DNA from 4 places in the Nonomuraea sp. N2-4H genome. Region 1 is predicted to be linked to each of the others. Evidence: riboswitches for the same ligand, from Rfam matches in the RefSeq annotation. Region 1 holds a riboswitch; each other region holds the start of a gene.
The links. Region 1 has a riboswitch for thiamine pyrophosphate ahead of thiD (bifunctional hydroxymethylpyrimidine kinase/phosphomethylpyrimidine kinase). Riboswitches for the same ligand answer to the same signal wherever they lie in the genome.

Region 1 (3,979 bases):
GGCGGCACGGGGTGCCGGACGGAGCGACGACGCTCGCGTACGGCAAGGAGCAGTCGTTCATGATGGGCCTGATGGCGTTCGCCATGGCGGTCGAGACCGTGGTCGTGGACCTGCTGCTCGCCGCCCTCGACGTGCCCGGCTGGCTGCGTTACGGGGTGCTGATCGCCGACCTGTACGGCCTGCTGTACGTCCTCATGGTGGTCGCCGCCTGCGCGACCAGGCCGCACGTCGTCACCGCGGACGAGCTGCGTATCCGGTACGGCGTCTACCTCGACCTGCGGGTGCCCCGCGAGCTGGTGACGGCGGTGCGGACCGGGCGGACATACCACCAGGGCGGCATGATCACCGTCGATGAGGGCCGGTTGACCGTGGCGGTCTCCTCGCAGACGAACGTGACGGTCGAGCTGGCCGAGCCGGTCACCGTGGTACGCCCGCTTGGCCGCCGCGCCGAGGTCACCTCGGTCAGGTTCTTCGCCCAGCATCCCGAAGCCGCGGCGGCCGCGCTCAGGGAGGGCGTCACCACCGGCTGAGCACTACTCCCCACCGGCTGCGCTACTCCCCACCGGCTGAGCGCTACTCCCCGCGGAGGGCGTGAGCGCACCGCTTGCCCTCGCGCGTCACTCCCCGCGGCGAGCGCGAGCGCGCCGCTTGCCCTCGTGCATCGCCTGGACCCGCGCCACCGGGATCGTGTGTCCCTCCTCGACGAGGTCGGCGGGCAGCGGCTGCGGCGGCGGCATGTGCTCGGCCCATGGGTCGGCCCCGCCCAGCCGTTCGATCGCGCTGTGGACGGTGAAGTCACCGGGACGTACGCCGTCGAGGTCGTCCCACGCCACCGGGTACGAGACGGGCACGCCGGGGCGGATGCGCGGGCTGTAGGCGGCGGCCACCGTGGCGCCGCCCGCCCGCGTGGAGTCGATGAACACCTTGCCCGCGCGGTCCTCCCTGATGAACGCGGTGGTGGCGAGCGCCGGGTCCAGCCGCTCGGCGCGGGCGGCCAGCGCGCGGGTGGCGGCGGCCAGGTCGTCCATCGCGGTGCCCGGCGCGACGGGCACGAAGACGTGCACGCCCTTGGCCCCGCTCGTCTTCACCGCCCCGGCCAGCCCGGAGTCGGCCAGCGCCTGCCTGACCAGGTGCGCGCCCCGCACCGCCAGGGCGAAGGAGTCCTCGGGCGGGTCGAGGTCGAGCACCATGTGCGTGGGATGATCGCCGGCGTACAGAGCCGGGTGGTATTCGACGGCCCGCTGGTTGGCGAACCACAGCAGCGTCCTGCGGTCGTCGCACAGCGCGTACGTGACCTGCCGCTGCGAGGAGTCCGCCCACACCCGCACCGAGCGCACCCAGTCCGGGGCGTACTTGGGCAGGTTCTTCTGCATGAACGGCTGCTGCCCCGGGCGTACCCGCATGACGGAGAGCGGGCGGCCGCGCAGCACCGGGATGATGCGGCCGGAGACGGCGTCGAGGTAGTCGACCAGGTCGCGCTTGGTTGCGCCCGCGCCGTCGAAGAGCGGCTGGTCGAGGTTCGTCAGGGAGACGCCGTCGCGCGTCTCGTCAGCGGCCACCCGTCCCACGATGCCGATACTCGAACGTGTGGTCAACGACCCGGCCTGTTAGAGTGAACGTTTGACGCGGGGTGCCCGAAATGCCGGGCTGAGATCACACCCGTCGAACCTGATCTAGTTCGCACTAGCGAAGGGACGTCATGGCCGCTGACGCCGTACCCAAAGTTCTGACCATCGCGGGCACCGATCCGAGCGGCGGCGCCGGTATCCAAGCCGACCTCAAGGCCTTCTCCGCGCTCGGCGCGTACGGCATGACGGTCATCACCGCGCTGGTGGCGCAGACGACCACGGGCGTGACCGGCATCCACGAGGTGCCCGCCGAGTTCGTGACCCAGCAGCTCGACACGCTGCTCACCGACGTGCCCGCCGACGCCGTGAAGATCGGCATGCTGGGCGACGCCGACCTGATCAAGGCGGTGGCGGCGGCGCTCGACACCTACCGCCCCAAGTACGTCGTGCTCGACCCCGTCATGGTCGCCAAGAGCGGCGACCGGCTGCTGCCCGCCGACGCGGTGAGCGAGCTGCGCCGCACGCTGCTGCCGCGCGCCGACCTCATCACCCCCAACCTGCCCGAGGCGGCCGACCTGCTGGAGGAGCCGCAGGCGAGCGGCCTGGCCGAGATGCACGAGCAGGCGGCCAGGCTGCGCGCGCTCGGCGCCCGCCAGGTGCTGCTCAAGGGCGGCCACCTCGACGGCGACACCTGCGTCGACGTGCTGGCCACCCCCGAGGGCACGATCGAGCTGTCCGCCCCGCGCGTGCACACCAAGAACACCCACGGCACGGGCTGCACGCTCTCCTCGGCGATCGCCGCGCTGCGGCCCCGGCACGACGACTGGCCGAGCGCGGTGCGAGCGGCGAAGGACTACCTCACGGAGGCGCTGCGCGCCGCCGACTCGCTGGGCGTCGGCCACGGCCACGGCCCCGTGCACCACTTCCACAACATCTGGTAACGGCCCCCGCCGGGCAGACCCCTCCGAAAGAGACGCGATGTTCTGCGATGACATCTGGCAGCGCACGTCCGACCTGATGCGCGCCATCCACGAGCACCCCTTCGTCACGGCACTCGGCGACGGCTCACTCGACCGCGACACCTTCGTCTTCTACATGGTGCAGGACGCCCGCTACCTGGAGGCGTTCGCGAAGGCGCTGGCCGCCGCCTCCGTGCGCGCCGGCGACTCCGCCGATGCGGCCTTCTGGGCGCAGAGCGCGCACACCGCGCTGGTCGCCGAGCGCGAGCTGCACTCCGGCTACATCGACGAGCTGGGCGATGCCGCCAAGGGCATCGCGACGTCGCCGACGTGCCTGGCGTACTCGTCGTTCCTGCAGGCCACGGCGCTGTCGGAGCCGTATCCGGTGATCGCGGCGGCGGTGCTGCCGTGCTTCTGGATCTACCAGGACGTCGGTACGGCGCTGCTCGCCAAGGCCGGCGACGACCCCGCGCACCCGTACGCGAAGTGGATCTCCACCTACTCCGACCCGGAGTTCGCCGCCTCCGTCGAGCGGGCCAAGGCGATCACCGACCGGCTGGCCGCCGCCGCGTCCCCGGACACCCGCGAGGCGATGGCGCAGGCGTACGGGCGGGCGGCGGCCTACGAGTGGATGTTCTGGGACAGCGCGTGGCGGCGCGAGGGCTGGCCCACCGCCGAGTGGCTGGCACCCTGACACCTAGCCTGATTTCGCCATCAGCTCCTTCTCCTCGCGGGTGGCGATGAGCCCCGACGGCGCGACGATCTTCGACTCCTCGAACGGCGCCTCCGTGGTGGGCAGCGGCTCGGGCGAGCGGATCGCGGTGATCCAGATGCGCGCGGCGTCCAGGATGACCACGATGATCAGCACGGCGAAGAGCGCGGCCAGCACGCCGTCCACGGTCGAGTTGACGACGATCTGCCGCATCGCGTCCATCGACTTGGCGGGCGCGAGGAGCTGGCCCTGGTCGAGGGCCTGCTGGTAGCGGTCGCGCTGGGCGAAGAAACCGAGCGTGGGGTCGGACGAGAACACCTTCTGCCAGCTCGCGGTGAGCGTGACGGCCGCGTCCCAGGCCAGCGGGACGGCCGTCACCCAGGCCCACTTGAGCCGCCCGCTCTTGATCAGCAGCGTGGTGGCGACGGTGAGCGCGACGGCGGCGAGGAGCTGGTTGGCGATGCCGAACAGCGGGAAGAGCTGGTTGATGCCGCCGAGCGGGTCGTTGACGCCCTGGTAAAGGAAGTAGCCCCAGGCCGCGACGACGACGGCGCTGGTCGCGACCAGGCCGGGCCACCAGCTCACCCGGGAGATCGGCTGCCACAGGTTGCCGAGCGTGTCCTGGAGCATGAACCGCCCGACACGCGTGCCGGCGTCCACGGTGGTGAGGATGAACAGCGCCTCGAACATGATCGCGAAGTGGTACCAGAACGCCTGGAACCCCTCGCCGCCGAGGAAGC
Region 2 (3,979 bases), 750 kb from region 1:
GTGGACGCCGCTCATCCCGGCCACGATGCCGGAGGAGAAAGTGGAGAAGTTCGGCGAGCAGGTGCCGATGGGGCGACCCGCCCATCCGGACGAGATCGCCCCCTCGTACGTGTTCTTCGCCTCCGACCGGCTGTCCTCGTACTACACGGGCGAGGTGCTGGCCCCGATCGGCGGCGAGACGCTCCCCGGTTAGACGCGGCCCGAGTCCTTGATGGACACGATCGAGGCGGTCTGGAACTTCTTGTGACCCTTGCCGTCCCCGGCGACGTTCGCCGAGTAGGTCTTGGTCGTCCAGCCCAGGCTGTACTTGATGGTGATCTTGTGCTTGGTCTTGCACCGGTTGTGCCAGTAAACGGTCACCGACGTGTTCCCGTCTCCCCATGACCAGGCGAAGCACCCGGCCACCCCCCGGTGGACGCCCGCCGAGGCCGGCGTGGCGCCGAGCCCGGCGCCGAGCCCCACGGCGACGGCGGACGCGGCGGCGACGACCGCCGCGCGCTTGCGCAGGCCGGCCATACGAGCAGTGATGGACACAGGAAATCCCCCTTTTTCCGGTGGTGTGAGGAACGCCCGGCGGCACCCCGCTGCCGGGCTCGCTCCTCACCGTGCCATCGAATGGGCCGGATATCCCGCGAACTTTGTCCAGACCTGCGGTTTTGGACAGCCTCTGGACAATTGGACAATGTGTCACTCCACGTAGATCGTGCCTCCGAGGCGGCGGAACTCGGCCGCCTTCGCCGCGTAACCGGCCTGCCTGATGTCGTGGCTGATCCGCATCGAGCAGAACTTCGGCCCGCACATCGAGCAGAAGTGCGCGGTCTTGGCGGGGGCGGCGGGCAGCGTCTCGTCGTGGAACGAGCGGGCCGTGTCGGGGTCGAGCGACAGGTCGAACTGGTCCTCCCAGCGGAACTCGAAGCGCGCGTCCGACAGCGCGTCGTCCCACTCCTGCGCCTTCGGATGGCCCTTGGCCAGGTCGGCGGCATGGGCGGCGATCTTATACGTGATGACGCCGGTCTTCACGTCGTCCTTGTCCGGCAGGCCGAGGTGCTCCTTGGGGGTGACGTAACAGAGCATGGCCGTGCCGTACCAGCCGATCATGGCGGCGCCGATGCCCGAGGTGATGTGGTCGTAGCCGGGCGCGATGTCGGTGACGAGCGGGCCGAGCGTGTAGAACGGCGCGTCGTCGCACAGCTCGCGCTGGAGGTCGACGTTCTCCTTGATCTTGTGCATGGGCACGTGGCCCGGGCCCTCGATCATCACCTGGACGTCGTGCTCGCGCGCGATCTTGGTCAGCTCGCCCAGCGTGCGCAGTTCGGCGAACTGGGCCTCGTCGTTGGCGTCGGCGATCGAGCCGGGCCGCAGGCCGTCGCCGAGCGAGAACGACACGTCGTAGCGGGCCAGGATCTCGCACATCTCGGCGAAGTTCTCGTACAGGAAGCTCTCGCGGTGGTGCGCCAGGCACCAGGCGGCCATGATCGAGCCCCCGCGCGAGACGATGCCGGTCTTGCGGCCCACGGTGAGCGGCACGTGCGCGAGCCGCACGCCCGCGTGCACGGTCACGTAGTCCACGCCCTGCTCGCACTGCTCGATCAGGGTGTCGCGGAAGACCTCCCACGACAGCTCCTCAGGGCGGCCCTTGACCTTCTCCAGCGCCTGGTAGATCGGCACGGTGCCGACCGGGACCGGGGAGTTGCGCAGGATCCACTCGCGGGTCTCGTGGATGTCCGCGCCGGTGGACAGGTCCATGATCGTGTCGGCGCCCCAGCGGGTGGCCCACGTCATCTTCTCCACCTCCTCCTCGATGGAGGAGGTGACCGCCGAGTTGCCGATGTTGGCGTTGATCTTCACGAGGAAGTTACGCCCGATGATCATGGGTTCGGACTCGGGGTGGTTGACGTTCGCGGGGATGATGGCCCGGCCCGCGGCCACCTCCTCGCGGACGAACTCCGGCGAGACGCCCTCGCGTACCGCCACGAACTCCATCTCCTTGGTCACCAGGCCCCGGCGGGCGCAGGCGACCTGGGTGACCGGATGGCCGGCCGCCCGCCGCTCCTCGATCCACTCCGCCCGGCGGCGCGGCAGGCCCCGGCGCAAATCGGGCTCGTAGGAGGGGTCGGTGTACGGGCCCGAGGTGTCGTACAGGGTGACCGTCTTGTCGTTCGACAGGCGCACCTGGCGCATCGGGACCCGGAGTTCACCGCAGTAGATCTTGGAAAAGCGCGCGTCGCTCATCGCGCAAACTCCCTTCGCCGGCATTACCCGGAGCAGGTTCTGGCGGTCGGCGGCTCGCAGCCGTCCTCTCAGCCCGGTCTCCACCGGGCTCCCGCGTTCGGACGGCGCTGATCGTACCCACCCCCGCCAAGGTCCCAAACCCACCCGAAAAGGTTTGGGGGCACTTCTCAGCGGTACGGACCCCATCAGGGGAAACATGATGAGAATCGCCGCTGTCGCAGGACTACTCGTCGTGATGGCCGCATCCGGCGCCACCGCCGCCGCCGGGGACGGCATGCAACAGCACGAGGTCAGCCAGGAGCAGTACGACATCCTGATGGCCCAGTGCCGCTACTCCGATACCGGCAAGGCCAAGTGCCGCGCGAACGTCAGAGAGCTTTACCGCGTCGGCCGTACCGACCCCACCCTCGACTGCCGCACCTACGCCGGCGTGACCGTCTGCGGCACGCTCAAGCTCAGCGCCGCCGAGCGGGCCTGCGTCCGCGGCTCCGAAGCCAAGGGGCTGTCGTTCCGGCGCGCCGAGGTGGAATGCTACGTCCAGTCCTGAGGAGCCGAGCGTGATCATCGTTGGTGTGGACGGCTCCCGCCCCGGCCTTGAGGCGGCCGGCTGGGCCGCCACCGAGGCCGCGCTGCGCCAGGTGCCGCTGACCGTCGCCCACGTCGTGCCCGCGTGGGTGTGCGAGGAGGGCACCTCCGTCCGGTACGCCGAGGTCGCGCGGTGGATGCGCGAGAACGCGCAGTCCGTGCTGACCTCCGCCAAGGACCGCGCGCTGCGCGAGCGGCCCCAGGTCCGCGTGGAGACCGTCCTGCTCCCCGGCGATCCCCGCGCGGCGCTGGTCAAGGCGTCCGCCGAAGCCGAGCTGCTGGTCGTCGGCAGCCGCGGCCTCGGCGGCGTGCGCGGGCTGCTCGTGGGCTCCGTCGCGTACGGGGTCGTCGCGCACGCCGAGACGAACGTCGTCCTCATCCGCGACCGCGCCGCCACGCCCGGCGAGGTGGTGGTGGGCACCGACCTGTCCGCCCGCGCGGGCAAGGCGCTGGAGTTCGCCTTCGCCGAGGCCGAGCTGCGCGGGGCGCGGCTGCGGGTCGTGCAGGCGTGGGCCTGGCCCCAGCCGGGCGGCTTCGAACCCGCCGACGACGACAGCGAACAGGGTCACCTGCTGGCGTTGCAGAGCGCGCTCGTCCCGTTGCGCGCCGAACATCCCGGCGTGGAGGTGACCGCCGAGGTGGTGCACGGGCATCCTGTCGAGGTGCTGAAGGAGGCGGCGGCCGGCGCCGAGCTGCTGGTGGTGGGCTCGCGCGGGCGGGGGCAGCTCGCGGGCATGCTGCTCGGGTCGATCAGCCAGGCCATGCTGCACCATGCGCCCTGCCCGCTCGCGGTGGTCCGCGCCCCCGACACGGCGTCGCAGCCCGGAGCACCGGTCTGACGCCTTACCCCGCGCGGCCCCCGCCCCGAGCGGGCCCGGCCCGCGCACGCAAACGTGAAAGTTACATGCGTCTCCCCAGGTCGCCCCGGGTGAGCCGATCATTCCCTTTTCCGCACCCATAGGCGAAATTTACGATCTGCGCGCAGGTTGACGACGGGAGAGCGGACCATGCGCAAGATCGGTGCCGTGCTGGCCGGGATGGTGGCCGTGATCGCGGCCGTGCTGTTCGCGACGACGCCGGCCGACGCCGCGGCCGTACGGATCATGCCGCTCGGCGACTCGATCACCGGCTCCCCCGGCTGCTGGCGCGCCCTGCTGTGGAA
Region 3 (3,979 bases), 550 kb from region 1:
CAAGCTGCTGGTGCGCACCATCGAGAACGCCACCGGCGTGCACATCGACAACTACATGGAGATCGGTTTCGCCGGGTTCGTCGACATCGTCGACGCCGTCGGCGGGGTCGAGATCAACGTACGGGCCGCCGTCAACGACCCCAAGGCCGGGCTCAAGCTGAAGAAGGGCGTGCAGACGCTCAACGGCGCGCAGGCGCTCGGCTACGTGCGCACCCGCAAGGGCGGCGCGCTACCCGACTACGAGCGCACCAAGCGGCAGCGGCAGTTCCTCAGCGCGGTCGTGAAGAAGGCCGCGAGCCCCGGGGTGCTGCTCAACCCGTTCACCGCGATCCCGCTGGCGGCCAGCGCCACCGACGCGGTCGAGGTCGACACGGGCACGGGCGCGTTCGACATGCTCTCGCTCGGGCTGGCCATGGGCGACAGCCCGGTGACCACGGTGGTGCCGTTCGGGGGCAACGAGACCGTGCCCAGCGGCGCGGCGGTGAAGTGGGACCGGCCCAAGGCGCTGGCGTTGTTCAACGCGATCAAGGAAGACCGGCCGGTGCCGAAGGACGTCGTCGACTCCAACTGACCACCTCGCTCAGGTCCGGGACCCCGGGCACCCCCGTCCGGGCTTCGGGGCTGAGGGCGCCGCGCTCAGGTCCCGGACTCAGGGCGCCGCCCTCAACCGCCGAAGCCCGGGGTGCCGTGCTCAGGTTCCGGGGCCGGAGGGCCGTGTGGTCTCTTCGGTTTTCCGCGCGTGCCGGGGCAGCCGTACGGCGTCAAGGTCCCCACCACGTGGACCGACGGTTTTCCGCGCGTGCCGGGGACAGCCCCGGGCGGGACGTACGCTGGGGGCATGCCCGAACTTCCCGAGGTGGAGTCCCTCACTCACTTTCTGCGCGAGCGGGCGGTGGGCCGCGCGATCGCGGGGGTCGATGTGGTGGCCATCCAGGCGCTGAAGACGTTCGATCCGCCGGTCACCGCGCTCAACGGGCTGACCGTGACCGGCGTGGCCAGGCACGGCAAGTTCCTCGACCTCGACTGCGACGGGCTGCACCTGGTCATCCACCTGGCGCGCGCGGGGTGGCTGCGCTGGCGCGACGACCTGTCGGGCGCGAAGCCGGTGCGGCCCGGCAAGGGGCCGCTGGCCGTACGCGTGCGGCTGGCGCCCGACGAGGAGGGCCTGGCGCCGGGGTTCGAGCTGACGGAAGCGGGGACGCAGAAGCGCCTAGCCGTCTATGTCACGAAAAATCCGGACGATGTGCCGGGCATCGCCGCCCTCGGCCCCGACCCGCTCGCCGAGTCGTTCACCGTCGAGGCGCTCAAGCGCATCATCGGCGGCAAGCGCACCCAGATCAAGGGCCTGCTGCGCGACCAGAAGGTGATCGCCGGCATCGGCAACGCCTACTCCGACGAGGTGCTGCACGCGGCGAAGATGTCGCCGTTCAAGATCGCCGCCACGCTGACCGACGCGCAGATCGCCGACCTGCACGAGGCCATCGTGACGACGCTGCGCGACGCGGTCGAGCGGGCTCGCGGCCTTGCGGCCAAGGACCTCAAGGCGGAGAAGAAGTCGGGGCTGCGGGTGCACAACCGTACGGGGCAGTCCTGCGACGTGTGCGGCGACACGATCAGGGAGGTGTCGTTCGCCGACTCCTCGCTGCAGTACTGCCCGACCTGCCAGACCGGCGGCAAACCGCTCGCCGACCGCCGCCTGTCCCGCCTGCTCAAGTAGGCGGGCGTCCGGTGCACCGCCTCGCGCAGGCCATGATGGAGTCATGACCGTTCCTGAGATCGAGGCCAGTGCCGTACCCGCAGACGCTTACCTGCTCGACGTCCGCGAGCAGGAGGAATGGCTGGCGGGCCACGCGCCGCAGGCCGTTCACATCCCGATGACGCAGATCCAGGGGCGCGTGGACGAGGTCCCCGACGACCGCACGATCTACGTCGTGTGCCGGGTGGGCGGCCGTTCCCTGCAGGTCGCGGCCTGGCTCAACCAGCTCGGGCGCGAGGCGGTCAACGTCGGCGGCGGCATGCAGTCGTGGGAGGCGGCGCGGCGGCCGATGGTCAGCGAGACGGGACAGGAGCCTTTTGTGGCATAAGTCGCCCACTATGGCGAATTAGTCGCCATTGAGGCATCATTGGGGCGCAAACTACAGATCGTCGCGGGAGCTCGGGGTCGCCGGGCTGAGAGGGCAGCACAACCATCCGCTGCCGACCGCCTGAACCTGTCCGGGTAATGCCGGCGTAGGGAGTGTGCGATGTCGCACGGCGTCGAAGAAGTGCCGCTGACCCTTGATGGAGAGGCCCCCAAGACCCTGGGCGTGCTCGATCAGGGCGCGCTCTGGGCCAATCTCGGGGTCAGCCTGCTCGGCTTCTCCGGAGCCCTGCTGCTGCTCGATCCGCTGGGCAACGCCCCGCTGACGCTGGCGGCGGCGCTGATCGCCACCGTGGTGGGCAGCCTCATCGGCACCGCCATGGTGGGCCTGTCGGCCGTCCCCGGCACGCGGACGGGCAAGCCCGCGATGGTGCTGCTGCGCGGGCTGTTCGGCGCCCGGATCTCCTACGTGCCCACGGTGCTGAACATCATCCAGATGATCGGCTGGGGCGCCTTCGAGCTCTGGGTGATCGCCAAGGGCGCGGGCGCGATCTTCCCGGCGGTTCCGTACCAGGTGTGGGTGATCGTGGCGGGCGTGCTGACGGCGGCGCTGACCATCTGGCCGCTCGGCTCGATCCGGCTGCTGCGCCGCTACGTCACGGTCGGCGTGATCGTGGCGATGATCTGGTTCACGGTGTTCTTCCTGCGCGAGGCCCCGTCGCCCGAGGGCGGGAGCTGGACGGCCTTCCCCGCCGCCGTGGACTACGTGATCGCGCTGTCGGTGTCGTGGGTGCCGATGGCGGCCGACTTCGCCCGGCACTCGCGCTCGGGCCGGGCCGCGTTCACCGGCGTGGTCGGCGGCTACACGCTGGCCCAGGTGGCCTGCCTGGGGCTGGGCGTCTACGCGGTGGCGCTGGCGGGCGCGGACGGCGTGCTGGCCGACCAGACGACGGTGTTCAACCCGTTCGTCGCGGTGCCGCTCGGCGCGCTGTTCTTCGGCATCCTCGTGCTGCGCGAGACCGACCAGTCGTTCGCCAACGTCTACTCCACCACGATGTCGCTGCAGAACCTCATGCCGCGGGTGGACCGGCGCATCCTGTCGACCGCCATCGGCGTGGTCACGATCGTGATCGCGCTGTTCGCGGACGTGAACTCCTACGGCGTGTTCCTCGGCGTGATCGGCGCGGTGTTCGTGCCGATGTTCGCGGTGCTCGCGGTCGACTACTTCGTGCTGCGCCGCGGCGAGGGCTGGAACACCGCCGAGGACGCCCCCTCGCGGTGGTCGATGCTGGTGCCGTGGGCGCTGGGCTTCGCCGCGTACTGGCTGACCACCTCCACGCCGACCTTCCCCGCCTGGGACGGCTGGTGGGCCGGTGTGCGCGACGCGCTCGGCTTCGTACGGGAGCCGTGGATGAACGGCGCGCTGGGCGGCGCCTTGGTGGCCGCCCTGATCACGCTGCTCATCGGGCTCATCCAGCGATCGCGCGCCGCTCGACGTTGAGCAGATGCTGCTTGGCCGCCGCGCCGCCCGGGTAGTCGCCGAGCTCGCCGTCCTCGCGCAGCACCCGGTGGCAGGGCACGATCACGCAGACGGGGTTGGAGGCCAGCGCGTTGCCGATCGCCCGCAGCGCGCGCGGCCTGCCGATGCTCTCCCCGATCCGCTCGATCGTCGTGGTGGTGCCGTAGGGGACCGCCATGGTCTTCTGCAGCACCGTACGCGCGAACGGCGTGGCCAGGGTCAGGTCCACCGGCGTGGCGAACGCGCGCAGCCGCCCGGAGAAGTACGCGTCGAGCTCCCTGCGCACCGGGTCGAGCCGGCGCAAGTCGGGCCCGATGAACTGGCCCAGATGCCGCGTGACCCGCTCGAACACGTCGTTCTCCGCCTCATAGCTGCACGCC
Region 4 (3,979 bases), 2.3 Mb from region 1:
CGCGCGAGCGGCCCCCTGGAAGGCTCACGCGGGCCGTCTTATGGAAGCGGGGCTACGGCCTTCTTCTGGAAGCGGGCTACGGCGTCATGGGGGAGGACGCCTCGGCGTAGCGGCGGCGCGGGATGCGGCCCGCCTGGGCCGCGAGCCGCCCGGCGATCACCGCCTGCTTCATCGCCGCGGCCATCAGGTCGGGCCGCTGCGCCCGCGTCACGGCCGTGGCCAGCAGCACGGCGTCACAGCCCAGCTCCATCGCCAGCGCGGCGTCGCTGGCCGTGCCGATGCCCGCGTCGAGGATCACCGGCACGGACGCGGCCTCGACGATCAGCTCGATGTTGTGCGGGTTGCGGATGCCGAGCCCGGAGCCGATGGGCGCGCCCAGCGGCATGACGGCCGCGCAGCCGGCCTGCTCGAGGCGCCGCGCCAGCGCCGGGTCGTCCCCGATGTACGGCAGCACCACGAACCCGTCGGCCACCAGCCGCTCCGCCGCGTCGAACGTCTCGATCGGATCGGGCAGCAGCGTGCGCTCGTCGGCGATGACCTCCAGCTTGACCCAGTTGGTGCCCAGGGCCTCTCTGGCCAGCCGGGCCGTCAGCACGGCGTCGCCCGCCGTGAAGCACCCCGCCGTGTTGGGCAGCACCTTGATGTCGCGCTTGCGCAGCACGTCCAGCACGGAGCCGCGCGCCGACGGGTCGAGCCGGCGCATCGCCACCGTGGTCAGCTCGGTGCCGGACGCGGCCAGCGCCTGGTCCAGCACCTCCAGCGAGGGCGCGCCACCGGTGCCCATGATGAGCCGGGAGGAGAACTTCTCACCGGCGATGATCAGCTCATCCACCTTGCACCGCCGTCAGCACCTCCACGCGGTCACGGTCGCTGAGCGCCGTCGTCTCCCAGGCGCTGCGGGTGACCACCTCGTCGTTCACGGCCACGGCCACGCCGGTGGTGGCCGTCGTCAGCGTCCGTACGGCCTCCGCCACGGTGGTGCCGTCGGCCACCTCGCGCTCAGACCCGTTAATGGTGACAATCATGAAATTTCCTGAAACCTCCCTGGCGAGCACAGGGTCGCCAGCTCGCTCTCCTCGCCCATCAGGATGGCCGCCGTCAGCGGGGCCATCAGCACCCCGCCGCGGTGGTGCCCGGTCGCGTACGTCAGCCCCGGGGTCCTCGCCGGGCCGATCACCGGAAGGTTGTCGGGGGTGCCCGGCCGCAGGCCCGCCACCACGTCGGCGACCTCCATCTCGGTGACGCCGGGCACCAGCTCCCTGGCGTCGCGCAGCAGCTCGTACAGGCCGCCCGCGGTCACCGTCGTGTCGAAGCCCAGCTCCTCCTGCGTGGCCCCCACCACCAGCTCGCCGTCGCCCCGGGGGACGAGGTAGACCGGCGAGCCGTGGACGGTGCCGCGTACGCAGTGGGTGAGCAGCGGCTGCGGCGAGCGCAGGCGCATGATCTGGCCCTTGACCGGACGCACCGGCACGTCGGCCAGCTCACCGCTCCACGCCCCGGCCGCCAGCACCACCCGGTCGGCCGCCAGCACGTCCCCGTCCGCCCACGCACCGTCCGCCTCACCGGCCCCGGCGACGTCAAAGGCCCGCTCGGCACCGTCACCGGCGGCCCGTTCGCCGGCATCGGCGGGGTACGGCGCGGCAGGCGGTCCGCCGACGTGGTGAGCCCCGAGACGCAGGCCGGTCGCCGGTGCGCCGGTGGGCTTCGACAGGCGTACGCCCGTGACGGCGCCGTTCGTACGGACCAGCTCGCTGACGCGCGCCCGCACCAGCGGAACGCCGCGCCGCTCCAGGGCGGTCAGCAGCGCCGCCGTCACCCGCCGCGGGTTCACCCAGGCGTCGCCGGGCGCGAGCAGCCCGCCGCGCACGGAGGGGGCCAGCATCGGCTCCAGGCGGCGGCACTCGCGCCCGGTCAGCCGTTCGACCGGCAGGTCCAGCTTCTCCATGAACGCGGCCAGCTCGTCCAGCATCGCCATGTCGTCGGAGCCGAACGCGACGTCCAGCGTCCCCTCGGCCCGCAGATCCAGCCCGCCCGCGCCAAGCCCCGAACGGGGGCCGCGGGCCAAGGCACCGGCGGCGGAGACCTCGCCGGCGGGGAGTCCGGCGTCCTCGGCCAGCTCGGCGGCGAAGGCGGGCCAGCGGCTCAGCGCCGCCATGCCCAGCCGCAGCAGCGGCGCCTCGGTGTAGGTGACCTCGCTCACCGGCGCCAGCATCCCGGCGGCCGCGTGGGAGGCCCCGGTGGCGGGCGCGGGATCGACCACGGTGACCGGCCGTCCCTCGCACGCGAGCCGCCAGGCCACGGACAGCCCGACGACCCCGCCGCCCACGATCACGTCCATCATGCGCTCCCTTCGCCGGCATGATCCGGATCAGGTGTCTTGCGGTCGAAGGCCCGTCACAGCCTTCCTCTCAGCCCGGTCACGGCCGGACTCCCGCGCGTCTTACCGCCCACAGCCTACGACCTCGGTACGGGGCGCACGCACCGGCCCCTTATGGTCGCCGTTATGGTCATGAGCGTGAACCATGTCGTGGTGGCGGGAGCGGGTCTCGCGGGTGTGCGTACGGTGGAGGCCCTGCGCGGGCGCGGCTTCGACGGCCGCATCACGCTGCTGGGCCAGGAGCGCCATCGCCCCTACGATCGCCCGCCGCTGTCGAAGGCGGTGCTGAAGGGCGACGCCGACACCAGCTTCATCGACACCGACCTCGACGCGCTCCAGATCGACTTCCGGCCGGGCGTCGCGGCCACGTCGCTGCGCGCGGGCGTCGTGGAGACCACCGAGGGCGAGCTGCCCTACGACGGCCTGGTCATCGCCACCGGCGCCGACCCGATCAGGTTGCCCGGCGACGGCCCGCAGCACGTCCTGCGCACGCTCGACGACGCTCACGAGCTGCGGGTGATGCTCGTACCCGGAGCGCGGGTCACGGTCATCGGCGCGGGCTGGATCGGCGCGGAGGTCGCCACCGCGGCCCGGCGCGCGGGCTGCGCGGTCACGGTCATCGAGGCGGCGCAGACGCCGCTCGCCGCCGCCGTCGGCATGGAGCTCGGTGGCCGCACGATCCCCTGGTACGAGGGCATCGACCTGCGGCTCGGCACCATGGTCGAGTCGGTCGAGGAGGGCGGCGTCCGCCTGGTGGGCGGCGAGTTCGTCGAGTCCCACGTGGTCGTCACCGGCATCGGCGTGCGCCCGGCCGTCGAGTGGCTCGCCAACGCCGACATCGACCTGCACAACGGCGTCGTCACCGACGAGCACCTGCGCACCTCGCTGCCCGGCGTGGTCGCGGTGGGCGACTGCGCCGCGTGGTGGTCGCGCCGCTGGGGCACCCGCCTCAGGGTCGAGCACTGGGACACCGCGCTCAACGCCCCCGACGTCGCCGCCGCGACGCTCATGGGGGAGGAGGCGGTCTACGACCCGGTGCCGTACTTCTGGTCGGAGCAGTTCGGCCACATGCTCCAGTACGCCGGACACCACACCGAGGCCGACCGCCTCGTGTACCGGGGCGAGCCCGAGGGCAAGTGGTCGGCCGTCTGGCTCACCGACGGCGACACGCTCGCCGCGGTGCTCGCCGTGGACCGGCCGCGCGATCTCGTACAGGGCCGGCGCATCATCGAAGCGGGCCATCGACTGGACGCGGAACGCCTGGTAGATCCACAAGTGCCCCTACGAGATTGTGTTGTTTGAGCAAGCACGCCATGTGGTAGTTGTGGTTTCGTGACGCTTTCTGTTGCACAGATCGACCGGGAGACCGAGCAGCTCGTCGACGAGTGGCTCACCCTCCCCGAAGTGGCCCAGCGCCTCGAGCTTCCGATCGGCCGGGCCAAGCAACTCCTCAAGGACCACAAGCTGCTCGGCGTGCGCCGCGGCAGCGGCGGGCCGCAGGTGCCCGCGAAGTTCCTCGACGGAAAGGACGTGATGAAGGGCCTGCCCGGCACGCTCACCGTGCTGCAGGACGCCGGTTACGACGACGTCGAGGCGCTTCGC

Region 2: it holds a riboswitch for thiamine pyrophosphate, as region 1 does, so the genes downstream of both, thiC (phosphomethylpyrimidine synthase ThiC) here and thiD (bifunctional hydroxymethylpyrimidine kinase/phosphomethylpyrimidine kinase) in region 1, are expected to answer to the same signal.
Region 3: it holds a riboswitch for thiamine pyrophosphate, as region 1 does, so the genes downstream of both, WBK31_RS35505 (cytosine permease) here and thiD (bifunctional hydroxymethylpyrimidine kinase/phosphomethylpyrimidine kinase) in region 1, are expected to answer to the same signal.
Region 4: it holds a riboswitch for thiamine pyrophosphate, as region 1 does, so the genes downstream of both, WBK31_RS22485 (FAD-dependent oxidoreductase) here and thiD (bifunctional hydroxymethylpyrimidine kinase/phosphomethylpyrimidine kinase) in region 1, are expected to answer to the same signal.

The regions. Positions count from the first base shown of each region.
Region 1 covers NZ_CP147987.1:7,140,226-7,144,204, forward strand. The annotation lists gene WBK31_RS32775 (hypothetical protein) at 1-530, shown strand, start outside; gene WBK31_RS32780 (DNA polymerase domain-containing protein) at 618-1,559, opposite strand; TPP riboswitch at 1,617-1,712, shown strand; gene thiD (bifunctional hydroxymethylpyrimidine kinase/phosphomethylpyrimidine kinase) at 1,700-2,509, shown strand; gene tenA (thiaminase II) at 2,547-3,221, shown strand; gene WBK31_RS32795 (carbon starvation CstA family protein) at 3,225-3,979, opposite strand, start outside.
Region 2 covers NZ_CP147987.1:6,389,023-6,393,001, forward strand. The annotation lists gene WBK31_RS29215 (SDR family oxidoreductase) at 1-193, shown strand, start outside; gene WBK31_RS29220 (hypothetical protein) at 190-534, opposite strand; gene thiC (phosphomethylpyrimidine synthase ThiC) at 688-2,232, opposite strand; TPP riboswitch at 2,225-2,337, opposite strand; gene WBK31_RS29230 (hypothetical protein) at 2,429-2,779, shown strand; gene WBK31_RS29235 (universal stress protein) at 2,790-3,656, shown strand; gene WBK31_RS29240 (cellulose binding domain-containing protein) at 3,825-3,979, shown strand, end outside.
Region 3 covers NZ_CP147987.1:7,692,651-7,696,629, reverse strand. The annotation lists gene WBK31_RS35520 (LCP family protein) at 1-571, shown strand, start outside; gene WBK31_RS35515 (DNA-formamidopyrimidine glycosylase family protein) at 839-1,717, shown strand; gene WBK31_RS35510 (rhodanese-like domain-containing protein) at 1,761-2,084, shown strand; TPP riboswitch at 2,138-2,254, shown strand; gene WBK31_RS35505 (cytosine permease) at 2,244-3,581, shown strand; gene WBK31_RS35500 (methylated-DNA--[protein]-cysteine S-methyltransferase) at 3,550-3,979, opposite strand, start outside.
Region 4 covers NZ_CP147987.1:4,887,897-4,891,875, reverse strand. The annotation lists gene WBK31_RS22495 (thiazole synthase) at 77-832, opposite strand; gene thiS (sulfur carrier protein ThiS) at 825-1,025, opposite strand; gene WBK31_RS22485 (FAD-dependent oxidoreductase) at 1,022-2,341, opposite strand; TPP riboswitch at 2,329-2,445, opposite strand; gene WBK31_RS22480 (FAD-dependent oxidoreductase) at 2,510-3,679, shown strand; gene WBK31_RS22475 (Rv2175c family DNA-binding protein) at 3,710-3,979, shown strand, end outside.